Regions from separate parts of the Micromonospora peucetia genome, predicted to be linked through region 2. Evidence: riboswitches for the same ligand, from Rfam matches in the RefSeq annotation. Region 2 holds a riboswitch; each other region holds the start of a gene.
What was found. A riboswitch is a leader RNA that binds a small molecule or an ion and turns the genes downstream of it on or off. The one in region 2 is predicted to bind cyclic di-AMP.

Region 1 (5,805 bases), 5.6 Mb from region 2:
GACCGTGCTCTACACGCCGACCTGGACCGGGCACAACGCGGACGCCAACTACTGCTCCCTGCCGGTGGCCGAGGCGCTGCTGCGCCGGCTGCTCGACCGGGGCGCCACGGTGATCCTGCGGGCCCACCCGTACACCTCGCAGAACCCGGCCTCGGCCCGGCAGTTGGGCCGGTTGACCGAACTGCTCGCCGCGGACCGGTCCCGTACCGGCCGGCGGCACGTTTTCGGTGCCGCCGCCAGCCGCGAGCTGACCCTGACCGAGTGCGTGAACCGCTCCGACGCGCTGGTCTCCGACGTCTCCGGGGTGATCTCCGACTACCTCTTCTCGGGCAAGCCGTACGCGGTGACCGACATGGTGGACTCCGGCGACCGGTTCCCCGAGCAGTTCCCGCTCGCCGGGTCGGGCTACGTCCTGCGCCGGGACATGTCGAACGTGGACGAGGTGCTGGAGCGGTTGCTCGACAGCGATCCGCTGGCCGAGACCCGGTGGGCCACCCGGAGCCGCTACCTGGGCGACTTCCCGGCCGACTCGTACGCCGAGGGGTTCCTGGGCGCCGCCCGCCACGAGCTCGACGCCGGTCGTCCGGTGCCCGCGCCCCGGACGGCCGGCGGGCCGAACCCCGCCGCGCTCTCCCCCACGCCCTGAGCCCGACGTGCGGCCTGCCCCCGTCCGGCCCGGCCGCACGCGAGGTCGGGTGGGCGGGGGAACCTGGTTCAGCGGTACGGTTCGACGAGCTCCAGGACCGCCTCGGGGTCCTCGACGTGGGCGTTGTGCCCCAGGCCGGGCAGGGTGGCGACCGGCACGCCCAATTCCTTGAGCTGCGCGTCGGTGACCATGGGGTCGTGCTCGCCGCGGGCCAGCAGCACCGGCACGTCGGTCGCCGCCAGCAGGGCGGGCAGGTCCGGCTCGCCCACGCCGAACCCGGCCGGGTCCATCGCCAGCCGCCAGCGGCCGTCGACCTGCCGCAGCCCGGCCTCCACGACGGGATCCTCCGGGGCGAAGAGCCCCGTCAGGCCGGCCACCCGCAGGTAGCGGCGGGCCGCCTCGTCCCGGCTGGCGAACCAGGTCACCGGCCGGGCGGCCAACTCGCCCGCCTTGGCCAGCTCCGCCGGGGACCAGACCGCCTTGATGCCGATTCCGACCACGGCGTCGACCGGCAACCCGGCGCTGCGGGCAGCCAGCGCCAGCCCGACCACCCCGCCGAGGGAGTGCCCCAGCACGACGAACCGGCCCCCCGCCGCGAGCCCCGTGCCGATCCGCGCGGCCAGCTCCGGGAACGAGTACGCCAGCAGTGGCGGCGACCAGCCGTGGCCGGCGAGGTCTGGCGCCAGCCACCGCCCCGACCACCGACGCTCCAGCAGCGGCGCCCAGGGCAGCCACACGTCGCCGGTCGCGCCCATGCCGTGCAGCAGGAGAAGCACCCGCCGGTCGTCCCGGTCACCCGATTCGTCGACCATGGGCGCAGTGTGCCACCACGGGGCGGCACCGGCGAGGGCCGTGACCCGGACACGACATCGGGCGCCGGCCCCCGGGGTGGGGAGCCGACGCCCGACGGTGTCGATGTCGGTCAGGCGGAGTAGCCGCGGGTGGCGGCCCAGTTCGCCAGGGCGATGGTGCTCATCCAGTACGACGCGGTCGCCGGGTTCGCCGAGTCGGCGATCTTCACCAGCTTCCCCTCGTCCTGGTAGCCCACGACAGCGACGTAGTGGCCGCCGGGGAACGAGTGCCAGCCGCCGTCGGTGTCCGTGGCGCTGCCGGCCACGTTCACCACGACGCCCCGCGCGTCGGTGATGGCCGCGACCACGTCGGCCTGGAGCCGATCCATCTGGGCCGGGGTGGCGGAACCGCCCGGGATCATCCGGGTCCGGTACGGGTCACCCTTCACCGTCGCGTTCAGCACGCGGGTGGTGTCCTCGGCCGAGTCGGTGCCCATCTCGTCGGTGCCCAGCTGGGCGCCGAGGGCATCCTGGCTGCGCGCGATGCCGGCGGCGCTGAGGGCGTTCCGGACGGCGGCCGGACCGCAGTTGTAGAAGGTGGTCTGGGCCTGGTAGTCGTACTTCAGGGTCTTGGCCGCCGGCGGCTTCGGCGCCTCCGGCTTACGGGTCAGGTCCGGATCCGGGGCGGCGCTGGTGGCGCTGGCCGACGGGGCGGCGCTGGACGCGGCCGGGGCGGCGCTGGACGGGGCGGTCGCGACCCGGGCCTGGCTGCGCGAGGCGGCGGTGTCGTCCCGCAGCTCGGTCGCGGCCACCGGGGCCTGCGCGGCGGCGGGGGCCTCGTCGGCTCCGGCCAGCAGTGCGCCGGTGCCCGACGCCAGCACGAGCGCAGCGGCAGACGCGGCGGCCAACTGGTAGGGACGCTCGGACGCGAGACGACGTAGCTGTCGCTTGAGGTGGTGCTTCACAGTTTCCTCCACGGGCTCGGGGGTGAGCGGCCGTCGGTCCGCACCGAAGGCAGGGCGGACCGACCGCGCGGACGGCAGTCCGGACGGGTGGTGGACCACTCAGGGGATGCGCCCGGGATGCCGGGCGACGGACGGTGACCGGTGGATCAGCTCGTGGCCTGCGGGCGTACGAGCGCGGGCACCGCGGTGCCGTGGAGACGGCGGAACAACCGAGAGGTGGGTGGGTGCTGCACGAGGATGAAACTCCTTCCGACACCGCCGACCGGGTTAGCTGACGGATTCGGGCGGGAAGAACGCCCTACCACGGGCCTGCGGCCCACGGATTCACCCCACAAGCACTGGGTCCCCGGTTCGTCGTTCACGATTAGGCGGGTCGGCGCGGCGTCGCCTCTTGCGATCGGTTACCGCACCGGACGCGCCGACACTACTGGCCGTTCCACACCCCTGCCAACCCCGTCCCACCTGCTTAAACCTTGATCAGGAAACAATTTTTGCGGGCACCCGAGCACTGACGTGACTCAATGGGACAGCCGTTCTCAGAGGCGCTTCGGGGCAACAACGGGACGAGTGGCGGACATCGGCGCCGAACCCCCGACGAGAATCGGCCCACCATGCCGGAATGACCGTTTCCCCGCCACCGTGACCGGCATCACCAAAACCACCAGCCCACACCCCCGCCCGCCACCCCGCCGCGCCCCTGCCGCCCCTGCCCGCGCCCCTGCCGCGCGCCCCGCCGCCCCGCCGCCCCGCGATCTTGCACTTTGGGCCCCTGGAGTACGGCAGATGTCTTTTTTTGTCGGGGCGGAAAGTGCAAGATCGCGGAGTCTGGGCGGGGCGGCGGGGGCGCGGTGAGGGGCGGCAGGGGCGGGGTTGGCTTGCCCCGGGCAGGGTGCCAGCGGGTGGAGGGAACGCGACGCGGCGGGCACCGAGGGCTGCGCGGGAAGCCCGGTTGGTCGGAGTTCGGTCAGGATGGAGCGGGGTCCGGGCCGTCAGCGCGAGTCGACGTACGTCGGTCGGTGGTCGGCCTGCGGGTCGGCGGGGCGGGGGCGCGGCACGACGTTGCCACGCTCCCCCGCCGCCGGCCCCGGGGCGCCGGGCCGCTCCCCGGCGGCGTCCGCGCCCTGCGGCGTCGCCCGGGCCGTCCGGCGCGGGGTGAGCAGCCGCATCATCGGCGTCTCGACGAAGCGGTGCAACAGCCCGGCCAGGGCCAGGTTGACCAGCAGGAAACCGAGCACCACCGCCACCCCCCACCAGCCGGTGAAGCCGGCGCCCCAGTCGCCGGTGAGCCGCAGCACAGTGATCATCACCAGGACGTGCACCAGGTAGAAGGCGAAAGAGACCTCGCCGAGCCAGATCATCGGCCGGGACCGCCACGGCGAGCGCCGCCCGCGCACGTCCGCGTCCGCAGCCGCGGCGATGACCAGGATGTACGCCATCGAGAGCAGCGCCGCCCACAGTTCGGCGCGGACCCACTGCGCGGCGACCACCCATGTGGCCACGAAGACCAGGCTGGCCACCGGCAGGCCCGGCCCCCGCCACCGGCCGCGCCGCATCAGCTCGGCGGCGGCCACACCCATCCAGAACTCCAGCGACCGCACCGGCGGGAAGACCTGGGTGAACCACCAGCGGCTCTCCTCCGGCACCAGTGCCTGGGCCGGCCAGAGCGCCAGGATCAGCAGCGGCACCGCGACCACGACGGCCCACAGCGCCCACGGCCGGGCCCGGCGGATGAACGGCAGTGCCAGCGGCAGGCAGAGGTAGAAGAAGAACTCGCAGGACAGCGACCAGCTGACCGTGTTGATGCTGTAGAAGTAGCCCGGTCGCGGGTCCCAGGCCTGGAGCAGGAACAGGTTCTCCAGCGCGACGCCCCGACCCACGGGGTCGGCGAACCAGGCAGCGACCGCCAGGGCCGCCGCCCACAGCACCACGTGGCTCGGCCAGATCTTGGCCACCCGGCGACGCCAGAACGCCCGACGAGTGTCGGTGGGTCGGGCCGACCAGACCAGCACGAAGCCGCTGAGGATGAAGAAGAACTGCACGCCGGAGAGACCGAGGGTGAAGAACCAGTCCATCACCGCCTGGTGGCCGGGCTCGGCGATGATGCCCATCGTCCCGGCATGGAAACCGAAGACGAGCAGGGCAGCGACCCAGCGCAGCCCGGTCAGCGACGGCAGGCGACTGGCCGGCGACGCCAGCCGGACGGCCGGCGCGGGGGTCGGGGTGCCCGTCATTCCGGGATCCCGACGGTCCGCAGGGTCACCAGCACGTGCGTCTCCTCCTCGGCCGGTCGGCACTCGGCCCTCGGCGGCCCCCGGTCGGGACCGTCCCGCCGGGCACCTTACCCGGCGAACGGGGCGAGCTCGTACGTACCGCCCGTGAGGGCCACGCCGCCGGACGTCGGATCAGGGCAGCCCGCAGGCGAGCCGGGAACCGCTGAACGTCCGGCGTCCCGGCGCCGCTCAGGATCGGGCCACCACCCCGCCAGCGTCCGCTCCCGACCGCACGGGGTCATCGAAGCATGCTGATCGCTGTAGAGTCCGACATCTGGCACCGGGCGGGCCCGCCCGCCGAGTCGGTCCTGATTGGAGCATCCCTTGCGTCGGAGGAATCGGTCAGCACAACTGCTGGCGGCACTCGCGCTCGTCGCACTCACCGCGGTCCCGGGCCCGCAGGCATCGGCGCTGGCCGCCGAAAAGGGCGACACGTCGGCCACGGCGCAGGACCGGGTCCTGCGGGTCTACAACAACAACATCGAGAACCTGGTGGTGAACAACGCCGGCGGCACGTGCACCCGGATCTCCGGGCCGGAGCACCTGACCTCGATGCTGGTGGACGACAGCGGCCGGGCGGGCACCGCCGGCGTGCTGGCGCCCGACATCCTCATCGTGCAGCAGGTTCGCGGCACCGGACAGGCCGAGGCGTACGCCGACCAGCTCTCGGCGAAGTTCGGCTACCCGGCGGGCACCTACGGAGCGGTCGTGGCCTGGAGCGACCCGGAGCCGTGGGGCAGCACGCACAAGTGCAGCTCGCAGGAGCTCGGTGACCTGAAGAAGAAGCAGACCAACGGGATCATCTGGAACAAGCAGACGCTCAGCCTCGCTGCCGGTGACATCTCGAAGTACTGGAGCGCCGGCTGGCTGAAGCCGGGCACCAGCTACCAGGGCGGCGCCGGGTGCACCCTGTACAAGCCGCCGAACAGCGACCCCGACACCACCGACTACCACAAGTGGAAGCGTACGAGCGCCATCGCGGCCCGGTTCACCATCAAGGCGACCGGCACCACCGTCTTCGCCGCCACCATGCACCTGCCTCAGGAGAACCGGCAGAACGCGTGCGCGGGCGACGGCTACACCGGCATCGCCGACACCGGAATCCACCTCGGAGCGGACGCCACCAGCCTGAT
Region 2 (5,805 bases):
CATCGTATGGCCACTGCTTCGGGTTTCGCTTCGCGCCCTCGTGGCCGGCGGGTGCGCGAGGGGCCGATCACCAGCGCACGAGGGTCGCCGAACATATGAAATGGATATCACGCATCCCTTGACGTATCTTGCGCTGCGTGTGACGGTGGTGGCAGCCCGCGTCCAGCGTCGGCCCGGGTGACCAGGCCGTTCACGTAAGGCAGCGAGGTGGGGGATGAGCCGTCCCGGATCGCCAGGCACTCAACCGGGCCCGGAGCGGACGCTCCCGGTGCCGACCACGGGCGGTGCCCCCGTCGACGTCGGCACCACGCCCGCCGCCCCCACGAATCCCGGACAGGCGCTCGCCGAGCTGCACGCCGGCAACCTCCGGTTCGTGACCGGCGCTCCGCGCCACCCCAACCAGGACGCCGGGCACCGGGCCGCGGTCGCCGACGGGCAGCACCCCTTCGCGGTGATCGTCGGCTGTTCCGACTCCCGACTCGCCGCCGAGATCATCTTCGATCGGGGCCTCGGTGACCTCTTCGTGGTCCGTACCGCCGGGCACACCATCGGCCCTGAGGTGCTGGGCAGCGTGGAGTACGCCGTGACGGTCCTGGGCACGCCGCTGGTGGTGGTGCTCGGGCACGACTCCTGCGGGGCTGTCCAGGCGGCGCGTACGGCGGATGCCACCGGCACCCCGCCGCCCGGGCACCTGTGCGCCGTGGTGGACGCCGTGGTGCCCAGCCTGCGCCGGGCCGCCGCCGAGGGGGTGGACGACATCGACCGGATCGTCGACATCCACATCGCGTACACCGTCGAGGCGATGTTGGGCAGGTCCGCCGCGCTCGCGGCGGAGGTGGCGGCCGGTCGCTGCGGGGTGGTCGGCATGTCGTACCGGCTGACCGCCGGCGGGGTGCGGACGGTGGCCGCGGTGCCCGCCGGCGCGGTCGACACACCGGAGCCCTCGGCCAGCGCCGCGCTCGCCTGACCCGACGAGAAAGGGCCGTCCCCGCGTCGTCGGCGGGGCGGCCCTTTTCGTAGCGCTCGGCTAGAGCAGTGAAACGTGGACGTGGTCGGTGTGGTTCGACGGGCCGCTGTAGGAGCTCCAGCCGGTCGCCGGGAACCAGATCTGCCGGTTCCAGATCACGTAGTAGATGCCGAGCAGGTCGGCGTTACGGACCAGGAACGCGGTCAGGTCGTTGCCATACCTGAATGTGCTGTCGTTGTGCCAGGGGGCGAAGCCACTGTTCTGCAACGACCAGTCGCAGGCCCGGCCCTTCGGATGCTCGTACGGTCCGCCGGAGCGGTGACAGCCGACGAACCTGTTGAAGCCCGCCCGCTTGACCTCCTTGTACATGTGCAGGGTGCGGGCGGTGATGCAGCCGGCGGTGGTGGGGTCGTTCTCGGTGCAGGACAGCGGCTTCCAGTCGCCGTCGGCGGTACGACCGGGCGCCAATCGGGCCACCGGTGATTCGGCCACCACCTTTCCCTTGGTCAGCCCGTTGCCGCCGACCAGCGCCAGCGCCTTCTTCGCCTCTCTCGTTTCACGGCCCAACTCGTTCGTCAGCTTCTGCTGCTCGCGGACCTCGGCGTCGAGCGCCAGCTTGGCCTGCTCGGCGCGGTCCTTGACCGCGTTCACCTCGGCGAGCTTCTTGGAGTTGACGAGGTTGAGCTCGTCGAGGGCGGCGGCGCGCTGGACGAACGAGTCCGGGCTGGCGGTGTCCAGCAGCATCGACACCGCGCCGATCCGCCCGGTCCGGTAGGACTGGGCGGCGATCTGGCTCACCTGCGGGGCCAGGAGCGCCAGCGCGGCCTGCGCCCGGTCGACCTCCCGGGCGAGCTCACGCTGGCGGTCCTGCGACTTCTTCAGCTTGGCCTGGGCCTGCACGAAGGACCGGTTCCGGGCCTCGATCAGGTCGCCGAGCAGTTTGGGCTCGTCGTCCCCGTGCCCGGAGGGCTTGGGCGGGGTGGGCGCGGCCACCGCCGGGAGGGGCCCGGCGAAGACCGCCAGGGCGGCGAACACGGCCACCACGGGCGTCAACCAGCGGCGTAGGGGTGCCGTCACAGTTTTCCCTTCCGTCGACCGCCGACCGGGTTAGCTGACGGGTTCGGGGCGGAAGTGGCCCCTACCGCTGTCGCGGATTCACCCCACGTGCCTGGGTCCCCGGCTCGCCTGGCGGCGATTGGGCGGTGGCACCGCAGGCGCCGCTGCGCGCCTTCGGCGGTGACCGGCAGCGAGGTTACCCGAGATGCCTCCTGGGGATCTACGCCCCTAAGCCGACTAAATGCGTTATTTCGTAATGGCAGACGGTGACCAGTGATGCGTTTATCAAGCCGGACGTCCAGAGCGGTCACGCTGAGGAGTGTCACCATGCGGTATCCGTGCTCCTGTCCCGGTCGGGCCAGCCGGCGGCGGACGGCGTGCTCCCGGCACGCGGCCCGCCGAGCGCCTCCAGCGCCTCGGACCGGTCGGCCGCCGGCCGGGGCGTCGGTGCGGGCGTAGGCGCGGGCGCGGGCGCGGGCCCGTCGCGGCCGGTGGCGGCACCGCCCCGCCGGCCCGCCGTGGTCACCACGGCCGCCAGCCCGGTGGTCAGCGGCACGGCGGCGATCAGGCCCAGGGTGGCGACCGCGCTGCGGACGATCTCCTGGGCCAGGAACTCGCTGGTGAGGAGCTGGGTCACCGCCCGCGAGTCGGCGGTCAGCAGGAGCAGCACCGGCAGCGAGGCGCCGGCGTACGCCAGCACGATGGTGTTCACCGTCGAGGCGATGTGCGCCCGGCCGACCCGGGTCGCCGCCCGGTAGAGCTGCCTCCGGGACAGCCCGGGATTGGCGTGCGCCAACTCGGTGACAGTGGCGGCCTGGGTGACCGTGACGTCGTCGAGCACACCGAGGGAGCCGATGATGATCCCGGCCAGCAGCAGGCCGTGCAGGTCGACGTCGGCCTGGAGCATCGACAGCGTGGTGGCGTCCTCGGTGCCGAACCCGGTCAGGTGGGTCGCGGCGGTGGCGATCGTGGCGAGGATGCCGGTCAACACCAGGCTGCCCAACGTGCCGAGCACGGCGACCGAGGTCTGCGCGGTCACCCCGTGGGTCAGGTAGAGCACCACGAACATGATCAGGGCGGCGCCGACGACCGCGACCAGCAGCGGCGGGCTTCCGGCGCCGATGCCGGGCAGTACGAAGGTCAGCAGGATGGCGAAGCTCGCCGCCAGGCCGGCCAGCGCGGCCAGCCCACGCCACCGCCCGAAGGCGACGATCGCGGCCGCGAAGAGCACCACCAGCCAGACCAGCGGCTTGCCGCGCTGGTGCTCGGCGATGTTGTACGCGCTGGCCGTGGGGTCGGCGGGGTCGGTGAGCTCGACCAGGATGATCTCGTCGTCCACGGCGACGGTCGGCGCACCGGGGCCGGCCGGCACCGGCGTCTGCACCTGTTGGCCGGCGTCGGGACCGTCGTCCACCCGCACCGTGACCGTGCCGCAGGGACCCTGCGGCGTGCCCGGGCTCCCCTCCGGGGTCTCCGGGGCCGGCGGACACGGCTCCGTCACCACCCGGGTCACCGTGCCGTGGTAACGGGGTGGCTCGGTGCCGGCCGCGGGATCCGACGTGTCCCACGGCCACAGCACCAGGGCCGCGATCAGCGTGGCGACGAAGAGGGGCACCACCGTCGCGACGAGGATCCGCCGTACCCCCGGCGGGGCGGACGGAGCGGGACGGGTGTGGTCGGCGCCCATCGAGTGTCTCCCAACGAATCCAGGGCGGGGTACGTGCCGGCCGGTGCGGAATCCGGAGGGCCACCGGGCGAATGGTAGTCACCCCGACGTCCGGGCGCAGGTCGTGCGGGGGGTGTCGGGACGTGGACCACCGTCCGCCGCCGTCGGTGCCGCCTGTTCAGGTGCCGTACCGCGCGGTGGCCGCCATACGGGCGGGCCGGCACGCTAGCGTGTCGGGTGTGCGGACGACGGTGACAGCGGCGCGGGGGGCCCGGCTCCTGCTGCTCTTCTGCACGCTGCTCGGTCTGGCCGCGATGCACACCATCGGCCACGACTCACACCCGACGGGGCATTCCGCCGAACCGTCGGCGCACGCCGTCGCCGGGCCCGGCCCGCACCCGGACGGGGCGGACGCGGCCATGCCACCCAGGCACGACACCGTCCTCGAGTACGCCGCCGTGGCGACTTTCCAGGCCGTCGCGGGCTGCGCTGGTGACTGTGTGCCCGACCGGCTCCTGCCGTTCGGCGGCGCGGGTGGAGAGCTGCCCGGGTGGGGCGTGTGCCTGGCCGTGCTGGGTGCGTTCGTGGTCACGCTGCTGGCCGCCGCGCTGTTGTCGGCCGTCGCACGCGCCGTCGGTCCGCCGGGGCGTGGCACGGCCGGCACCTTCCCGTCGCCCCGGGCCCCGCCGCACCGGCCGGTCGGTCTGCGGCTCGCCACGGTCTCGGTGCTGCGCAGGTAGGACGCGTCCGGCGCGGTCCGGCCCCACGCCGCTCCGCGTCCTCGTCGTGCTGCGTACGTTCCGACACCGAAAGGCCTCAGACGTGACCACTCGTACCCTTGCGCGCCGTGCCGCCCTGGCCGGCGCCACTCTGACCGCCGCCCTCGCCCTGACCGCCTGCGGCGGCGACGGCCACTCGTCCCCGGAAATGGGACACGGCACGCCCGGCACCGGCGGGCCGTCCGCCACGGCCACCGGCGCGGCCGCGTTCGGCGACGCCGACGCGATGTTCGCCCAGATGATGATCCCGCACCACCAGCAGGCGGTGGAGATGGCGGACCTGGCCGCGACGCGGGCGGCGGACCCGGAGGTGAAGCGGCTCGCCGCGGAGATCAAGGCGGCCCAGGCACCTGAGATCGCCACCATGAGCGGCTGGCTGACGGCCTGGGGGCGGCCGGTGCCGTCGCCGGGAGCCGAGATGCCGCACATGGACCACGGCATGCCCGGCATGATGTCCGACGCCGACATGACGAAGCTGGCGGCGGCCTCCGGCCGGGAGTTCGACCGGCAGTTCCTGACCATGATGATCGCCCACCACGAGGGCGCGGTCACGATGGCCCGGGACGAGATCGCCAAGGGCGTGAACGCGGAGGCCAAGGCCCTGGCCGGGCAGATCGTCAGCAGCCAGCAGGCCGAGATCGACACGATGAGGAAGATCCTCGGCCGGTTCTGACCCGGTCGCCCCGGCGCTCCCATCGAGGGAGCGCCGGGGCGCCCCGGCCGAGCCTCGACGGGCGCGGCCCGACGGGGTCCCTCAGGGAGTCACCCGGGGATCGCGGATTCAGCCGCGCTTCATCAGTCGGCCCACGGCGGCCATCATCTCGGTGGCCATCTCGTCGGCGCGGCCCTCGGCCGCGCCCTCGTGCATGCAGTGCCGCGCGTGCCCGTCGAGCAGGCCGAGCGCGACCTTGTCCAGGGCGGCCTGGATCGCGGAGATCTGGGTGAGCACGTCGATGCAGTAGCGGTCGTCGTCGACCATCTTCTCGATGCCACGGACCTGCCCCTCGACGCGGCGCAGCCGCGCGAGCAGCTGGTCCTTGGTGGCGGTGTAGCCCCTGGTCGGGGCGGGCGTCGGTGTGGTCATGGGGTCGAGGATACCGTACCCCTCGGGGGTATGGTACTGTCCTTCCGTGGCCGGGATACCCCCACCGGGTACCGGTACACTGAACAGGCGCCGGTCTGCCTCCGCCTTACCCCCGGGGGGTATAGGCTGGGGGTGTCGAGAGGAGAGTTCGATGATCACCACGACGTACCAGGTGCAGGGCATGACCTGCGGGCACTGCGCCAACTCGGTCAGCACCGAGGTCGGCGCGATCCCAGGCGTCAGCGACGTCCAG
Region 3 (5,805 bases), 460 kb from region 2:
AGGTCTGCGCCGAGCCGGCCGACGTCCACTCGGACGCCCGCATCAAGCCGGGCGGCGGGGCCAAGCACGAGCCGAACGAGCTGACCCTCGCAGAGACCCGCGAGCGCGAGGCCGACCTGGCCGCCGCGGTGCGTGAGCGGACCCGGTTCCGCGCCGGCGCAGGTGCCTCCACGATGGCCGCCAGCGTCACCATTCCCGTCGTGGTGCACGTGATCCAGGAGAACAGCACCCGGGCCGGCGGCAACATCCCCGACTCGATGATCAACTCGCAGATCAGCGTGCTGAACCAGTCGTTCAGCGGGGCGACCGGCGGCGCTTCCACCGCGTTCGCCTTCCAGCTCCAGAGCATCAACCGGGTGACGAACCCGGCGTGGTACCCGATCGTGTCGGGCTCCTCGGCCGAGCGGTCGATGAAGACCTCGCTGCGTACGGGCGGCAAGAACACCCTCAACATCTACCTGGGCGAGCTGAGCAACAACCTGCTCGGCTGGGCGACCTTCCCGACCCGGAAGCTCAACACCATGGACGGCGTCGTCGTGCTGAGCGAGTCGCTGCCGGGCGGCACCGCCACCAACTACAACCAGGGCGACACGGGCACCCACGAGGTCGGCCACTGGCTGAACCTCTACCACACCTTCCAGGGCGGCTGCTCCGGCTCGGGCGACAGCGTCAGCGACACCGCGGCCGAGGCGTCGCCGGCCTCCGGCTGCCCGACCGGGCGGGACACCTGCACCGCCCCGGGCGTCGACCCGATCACCAACTTCATGGACTACAGCTACGACTCCTGCATGTACCAGTTCACCGCGGGGCAGGCCAGCCGCATGCTGACCGCCTGGAACGCGTACCGCGCGGCGTAGTTTCGCCGTACGACCCGACCGGTGCCGGCCTCGCTCGACGGGGCCGGCACCGGCGTCTGCGCGGCCGAGTGGGCGCGCGGGCAGGGGTCACGGTGTGACGCCCCGGACGGGGGACGGCCCGGGGCGCCACACCGCGTCAGGCGGCCGGGCGGGCGGCGTGGCCGCCGACGCTCCCCGACCGGGTCTCGGGCACCACGGCGGTGCCGGCGGCAGCCGCGTGGGGATCGAGCCACACCTGGACCGCGGGCCGCCCGTGCCCCTCGACGGCGCCACCCGGGACGCCGGACTCGCGGCGGGCCAGCATCGCCACGTCGACGGTGAACTCGAAGACCCGCCAGTCGACCTGCGGCGCGGCCCGCGAACTCCGGGCCAGCCGGGCGACCCGGGCCGGGTCGGTCACCGGCCGGGCGTGGCCGGCGACGTAGGCCTCGTCGTCACTCTCCTCCGGCGGGAAGGAGTGCAGCGCGTAGCGCCCGTCGCGCTCCAGGTCGCGCCGCTTGGGCGAGTCGACGACGAAGCAGAAGAGCCCCTCGTCGGTGATCACCGGGGAGACCGGGTGCACCCGGGGCCCGCCGTCGGCGCGGACGGTGGCCAGGTAGCCGAAGCCCGGCCCGTACTGCTGCATGAGGAGGCGGATCCCGTCGGCGAGGCGGGGCTCGTCGGCGGCGAATTCGGACCAGGAAGCCATGCGGGCATTCTATCGAACAAATGTACGAAGGCACACTCCGACACGCAGGTCACACGTATCGCTCGCTAAGGTGTTCGGATGCTGCTCTCCGACCGCGACCTGGCCTCCGAGATCGAGGCGGGAACGCTCGCGCTGGAGCCGTTCGAGCCCGCGCTGGTGCAACCGTCCAGCATCGACGTGCGCCTGGACAAGCTCTTCCGGGTCTTCAACAACCACCTCTACACCCACATCGACCCGGCTCAGCAGCAGGACGACCTCACGTCGATGGTCGAGGTGCCCGACGGCGAGCCGTACGTGCTGCACCCGGGCGAGTTCGTGCTCGCCTCGACGCTGGAGGTGATCTCGCTCGGTGACCAGCTCGCCGGCCGCCTGGAGGGCAAGAGCTCCCTCGGCCGACTCGGGCTGCTCACCCACTCGACGGCGGGCTTCATCGACCCGGGCTTCTCCGGTCACGTGACCCTCGAGCTGTCGAACGTGGCCAACCTGCCGATCACCCTCTGGCCGGGCATGAAGATCGGCCAGCTCTGCATCTTCCGGCTCTCGTCGCCGGCCGAGCACCCGTACGGCTCAGCCGTCTACGGCTCGCGCTACCAGGGGCAGCGCGGCCCGACCCCGAGCCGCTCCTGGCAGCACTGGCGCACCTGGCCGATCCGCTGATCCGACCCGCCACATGTAGGGAAGGGCCCTTTCCTGACGCCCGCCATGCGTTAGGAAAGGGCACTTCCCTACACCTCAGCGGGGGCGGCCGTAGCTGTGGATCGGGCCGTCGTCGACCTTCTTCATCCTGACCGGCACCCCGGCCCGGGAGGCGTGCACCACCCAGCCGCCGCCGACGTACATGCCGACGTGGTGCAGGTCGCTGTAGTAGAAGACCAGGTCACCCGGGCGCAGGTCGCCCCGGCTGACGGTCGCGGTCACCCGGCGCTGCTGGGCGGCGTTGTGCGGCAGCGAGACCCCGGCCTTCGCCCAGGCGGCGAGCATCAGGCCGGAACAGTCGTACGAGTTCGGCCCCTCGGCGCCCCAGACGTAGGGCTTGCCGATCTGGGCGCAGGCGAACTTCACCGCGGTGCCGGCCGCGCCACCGGGATAGCTGGCCGGGCAGGGGGCGGGACGTAGCGGCCCGCCGCCGCCGTTGCCGTAGACCCGCAGCCGCAGCTTCTGCAACCGGTCGATCTCGGCGTTGATCTGCTTCTTCTTCGCCGCGAGCTGGGCCTCGGTGCGGCCGAGCTGGACGACCATCTCGTCCAGTGGGGCCTTCTTCCCGGCCAGTTGGTCGCGCAGTTCGGCGACCTGCCGCACGTCCTGCTGCTGGTGCTGGGCGAACTGGTCGAGCAGTTCGAGCTGCCCGACCATCTCGCTCGGCGAGCGGCTGCCGAGCAGGGCGTTGATCGCGGACACCTGCTCACCCTTGTAGGCGCGGACGGCCAGCGCGCCGACCTTCTCCATCGCCTGGTCTACCTGCTTCTCCAGCGGCTTGATCTGCGCGGCGAGCGTGTCGGCCTGCTTCCGCTTCGCGGCCAGGTCCTGTCGGGTGGCGTTGTGCCGTTCGATGATCGGTTCGAGCTTGTTCCAGTCCTCGTCGATCTGCCGCTCGATCTCGGCGACCGTCGGTTCGGCGTGGGCCGCCGGTGCGCCGCCGGTCAGAACGACGGCGAACGCGGCCAGGGCAGCCAGGGCGGTGGTGCAGCGGTACCAGCGTGGGCGCGGCGCAGCCGTCGTCGGGTCGGTGAGGACCGACCGGGCGGACGGGGGCCGCGGGGCATGGTGTGCCACCGGGGTCCGTACTCCTTCTTCCGTACCGCCTACCGGGTTAGCTGACGGGTTCGGGCGGGAAGGGGCGCCCTACCGCAGGACTGCGGATTCACCCCGGGGAACCTGGGTCCCCGGCTCGCTCGGGAGCGACTCGGCGGTGTCGGGCCGGCACCGCCCTGGTTGGACGGATTGTCACCGGCCGACAAGGGACCAGAGTAGAGACGACCGTTATCGATCCGCAACCCTCCGGCCGCGACACTCCGCACCCGGGTCTGGCCGGAAACCGCGTCCTGGGCCGGGGCAACCGCAACCCGGCCGACGAAGATTTTCTTCCTTCTGAAGTGTCCGGTGGAAAGGTATTGACCAAAGGTGGCGGGCGGGGCGAAGGTGACCCCACCTTTGCCCGTCCGAACTGGGGGTCTGATGCACCTGTCAGCGACAACGAGGAGCAGACGCGTCCTGCTGGCCGCCGCCGTGGCCGCCGTCATGGTGGCGACGCCGCTCACCGCCGCCGGATCCGCCGCCGCCGCACCGGCGACCGACCGGCAGCAGCAGTACGCCGCCGCGGCAGCCGAGTACGGCGTGCCGGAGAGCGTCCTGCTCGGCGTCTCCTATCTACAGTCCCGCTGGGACACCAACGCCGGCACGCCGAGCACCAGCGCCGGCTACGGACCGATGCACCTCACCGACGCCGAGCACGTCGCCGCCCTGCCCGGGGGCACCCACCACGACGAGGGCACCGAGGACCCGCGCGGCGACGACTCCCGTCCGTCCCTGGCGGAGGCGCGCGAGCCGGCCGAGCCGGCTCCCGCCGAGGCGGCGCTCCGGACGCTCGACGCCGCCGCCGGACTCACCGGCGCCAGCGAGGAGGCGCTGCGGACGGACGTCACGGCGAACATCCGGGGCGGCGCGGCGCTGCTGGCCGCGTACCAGAAGGAGATCGGTGCCCCGGTCGGTGCCGAGACCGACCCGGCGGCCTGGTACGGCGCGGTGGCCCGCTACTCCGGCGCCGACACCACCGACGCCGCGGCGGCCTTCGCCAACGAGGTGTACGCCACCATCGCCACGGGCGACACCCGACTGACCGACGACGGGCAGCGGGTCACCCTCGCCGCCCGCGAGGTCCAGCCGGAGCGTTCCTGGCTGGACCGGCTGGGCCTGCGCAAGCTCGCCCGGCCCGACGGGCTGGAGTGCCCGAGCGACATCTCGTGCGAGTGGATCCCGGCGCCCTACCAGAACTACGGCACCACCCTCGGCGCGTACGGCAACCACGACCTGGCTGACCGGCCCGCACAGCAGAAGATCGAGTACATCGTCATCCACGACACCGAGGGCTACTTCGGGCCCAGCGTGAACCTGGTCAAGGACCCGAAGCGGGTGGGTTGGCACTACACCCTGCGCTCGGTGGACGGCCACATCGCCCAGCACATCAAGACCAAGAACGTCGGCTGGCACGCCGGTAACTGGTACGTGAACTCCAAGTCCATCGGCCTTGAGCACGAGGGCTTCGCGGGACACGGCACCTGGTACACCGAGGCGATGTACCGCACCTCCGCCAAGCTGGTCCGCCACCTGGCGCGGCAGTACAACATCCCGCTGGACCGCAACCACATCATCGGGCACGACAACGTCCCCGGCACCGTCGCCGCGAACGTGCGTGGCATGCACTGGGACGCGGGCCCGTACTGGGACTGGTCGCACTACTTCGACCTGCTGAAGGCGCCGTTCTGGTCGACCGGCACGCACCGGACCGGACTGGTCACCATCGACCCGGACTTCGCCACCAACCAGCCGCAGTTCACCGGCTGCAACCGGCAGCCGCCGGGCGTGCCGAACCCGCCCCCGCCGACGGCTCCCTGCCCGCTGCGCGGCTCGTCGGCGCTGCCCCTGCACAACGCGCCGAGCCAGGACGCGCCGCTGGTCAACGACATCGCGCTGCGGCCCGACGGCACCCCGAACACCATGTACGTCTCCGACCACGGCGCCCGGGTCTCGGCAGGACAGACGTACGCCCTGGCCGAGGTGCGGGGCGACTGGACGGCGATCTGGTACCTCGGCCAGAAGGCGTGGTTCCACAACCCGGCCTCGGCGCGGACCGCCAAGTGGTCCGTCGGCCTGGTCGCCACCCCGAAGGCAGGCAAGACCACCATCCCGGTGTACGGCCGGGCGTACCCGGAGCAGGCGGCATACCCGGAGGGCGTGCCATACCAGACGATTTCGCCGCTCCAGTACACGCTCTCGGCCGGTGAGCGGTACGCCGTCGGCAACCTGCTCCCCGGCGAGTACTACCGGGCCACCACGTTCGACGGCTCCGCCCCGGGTGACCGGACCGTCATCCGCGGCGAGAACAAGTACGTGCAGATCCAGTTCGGCCACCGCATCATGTACGTCAACCTGGCCGACGTGAACCTGCTGCCCTCGCCGCTGGGCGCGCCCCGCTGATCCATCGCACGACGAGGGCCCCCGGTCGAGGAGACCGGGGGCCCTTTCGTTGCGTTGTGCGGGATC

Region 1: it holds a riboswitch for cyclic di-AMP, as region 2 does, so the genes downstream of both, GA0070608_RS31225 (C39 family peptidase) here and GA0070608_RS07085 (coiled-coil domain-containing protein) in region 2, are expected to answer to the same signal.
Region 3: it holds a riboswitch for cyclic di-AMP, as region 2 does, so the genes downstream of both, GA0070608_RS09285 (C40 family peptidase) here and GA0070608_RS07085 (coiled-coil domain-containing protein) in region 2, are expected to answer to the same signal.

Annotation. Positions count from the first base shown of each region.
Region 1 covers NZ_FMIC01000002.1:7,144,601-7,150,405, forward strand. Annotated here, with positions in the region: gene GA0070608_RS31215 (CDP-glycerol glycerophosphotransferase family protein) at 1-646, shown strand, start outside; gene GA0070608_RS31220 (alpha/beta fold hydrolase) at 715-1,458, opposite strand; gene GA0070608_RS31225 (C39 family peptidase) at 1,569-2,414, opposite strand; cyclic di-AMP (ydaO/yuaA leader) riboswitch at 2,644-2,783, opposite strand; gene GA0070608_RS31230 (acyltransferase family protein) at 3,392-4,633, opposite strand; gene GA0070608_RS31235 (hypothetical protein) at 4,997-5,805, shown strand, end outside.
Region 2 covers NZ_FMIC01000002.1:1,515,067-1,520,871, reverse strand. Annotated here, with positions in the region: gene GA0070608_RS07095 (helix-turn-helix transcriptional regulator) at 1-3, opposite strand, end outside; gene GA0070608_RS07090 (carbonic anhydrase) at 215-967, shown strand; gene GA0070608_RS07085 (coiled-coil domain-containing protein) at 1,028-2,044, opposite strand; cyclic di-AMP (ydaO/yuaA leader) riboswitch at 2,048-2,179, opposite strand; gene GA0070608_RS07080 (YibE/F family protein) at 2,346-3,710, opposite strand; gene GA0070608_RS07075 (hypothetical protein) at 3,929-4,429, shown strand; gene GA0070608_RS07070 (DUF305 domain-containing protein) at 4,512-5,141, shown strand; gene GA0070608_RS07065 (metal-sensitive transcriptional regulator) at 5,250-5,552, opposite strand; gene GA0070608_RS07060 (heavy-metal-associated domain-containing protein) at 5,704-5,805, shown strand, end outside.
Region 3 covers NZ_FMIC01000002.1:1,976,034-1,981,838, forward strand. Annotated here, with positions in the region: gene GA0070608_RS09270 (zinc metalloprotease) at 1-857, shown strand, start outside; gene GA0070608_RS09275 (pyridoxamine 5'-phosphate oxidase family protein) at 994-1,545, opposite strand; gene dcd (dCTP deaminase) at 1,624-2,202, shown strand; gene GA0070608_RS09285 (C40 family peptidase) at 2,278-3,318, opposite strand; cyclic di-AMP (ydaO/yuaA leader) riboswitch at 3,331-3,464, opposite strand; gene GA0070608_RS09290 (N-acetylmuramoyl-L-alanine amidase) at 3,721-5,739, shown strand; gene GA0070608_RS09295 (C40 family peptidase) at 5,804-5,805, opposite strand, start outside.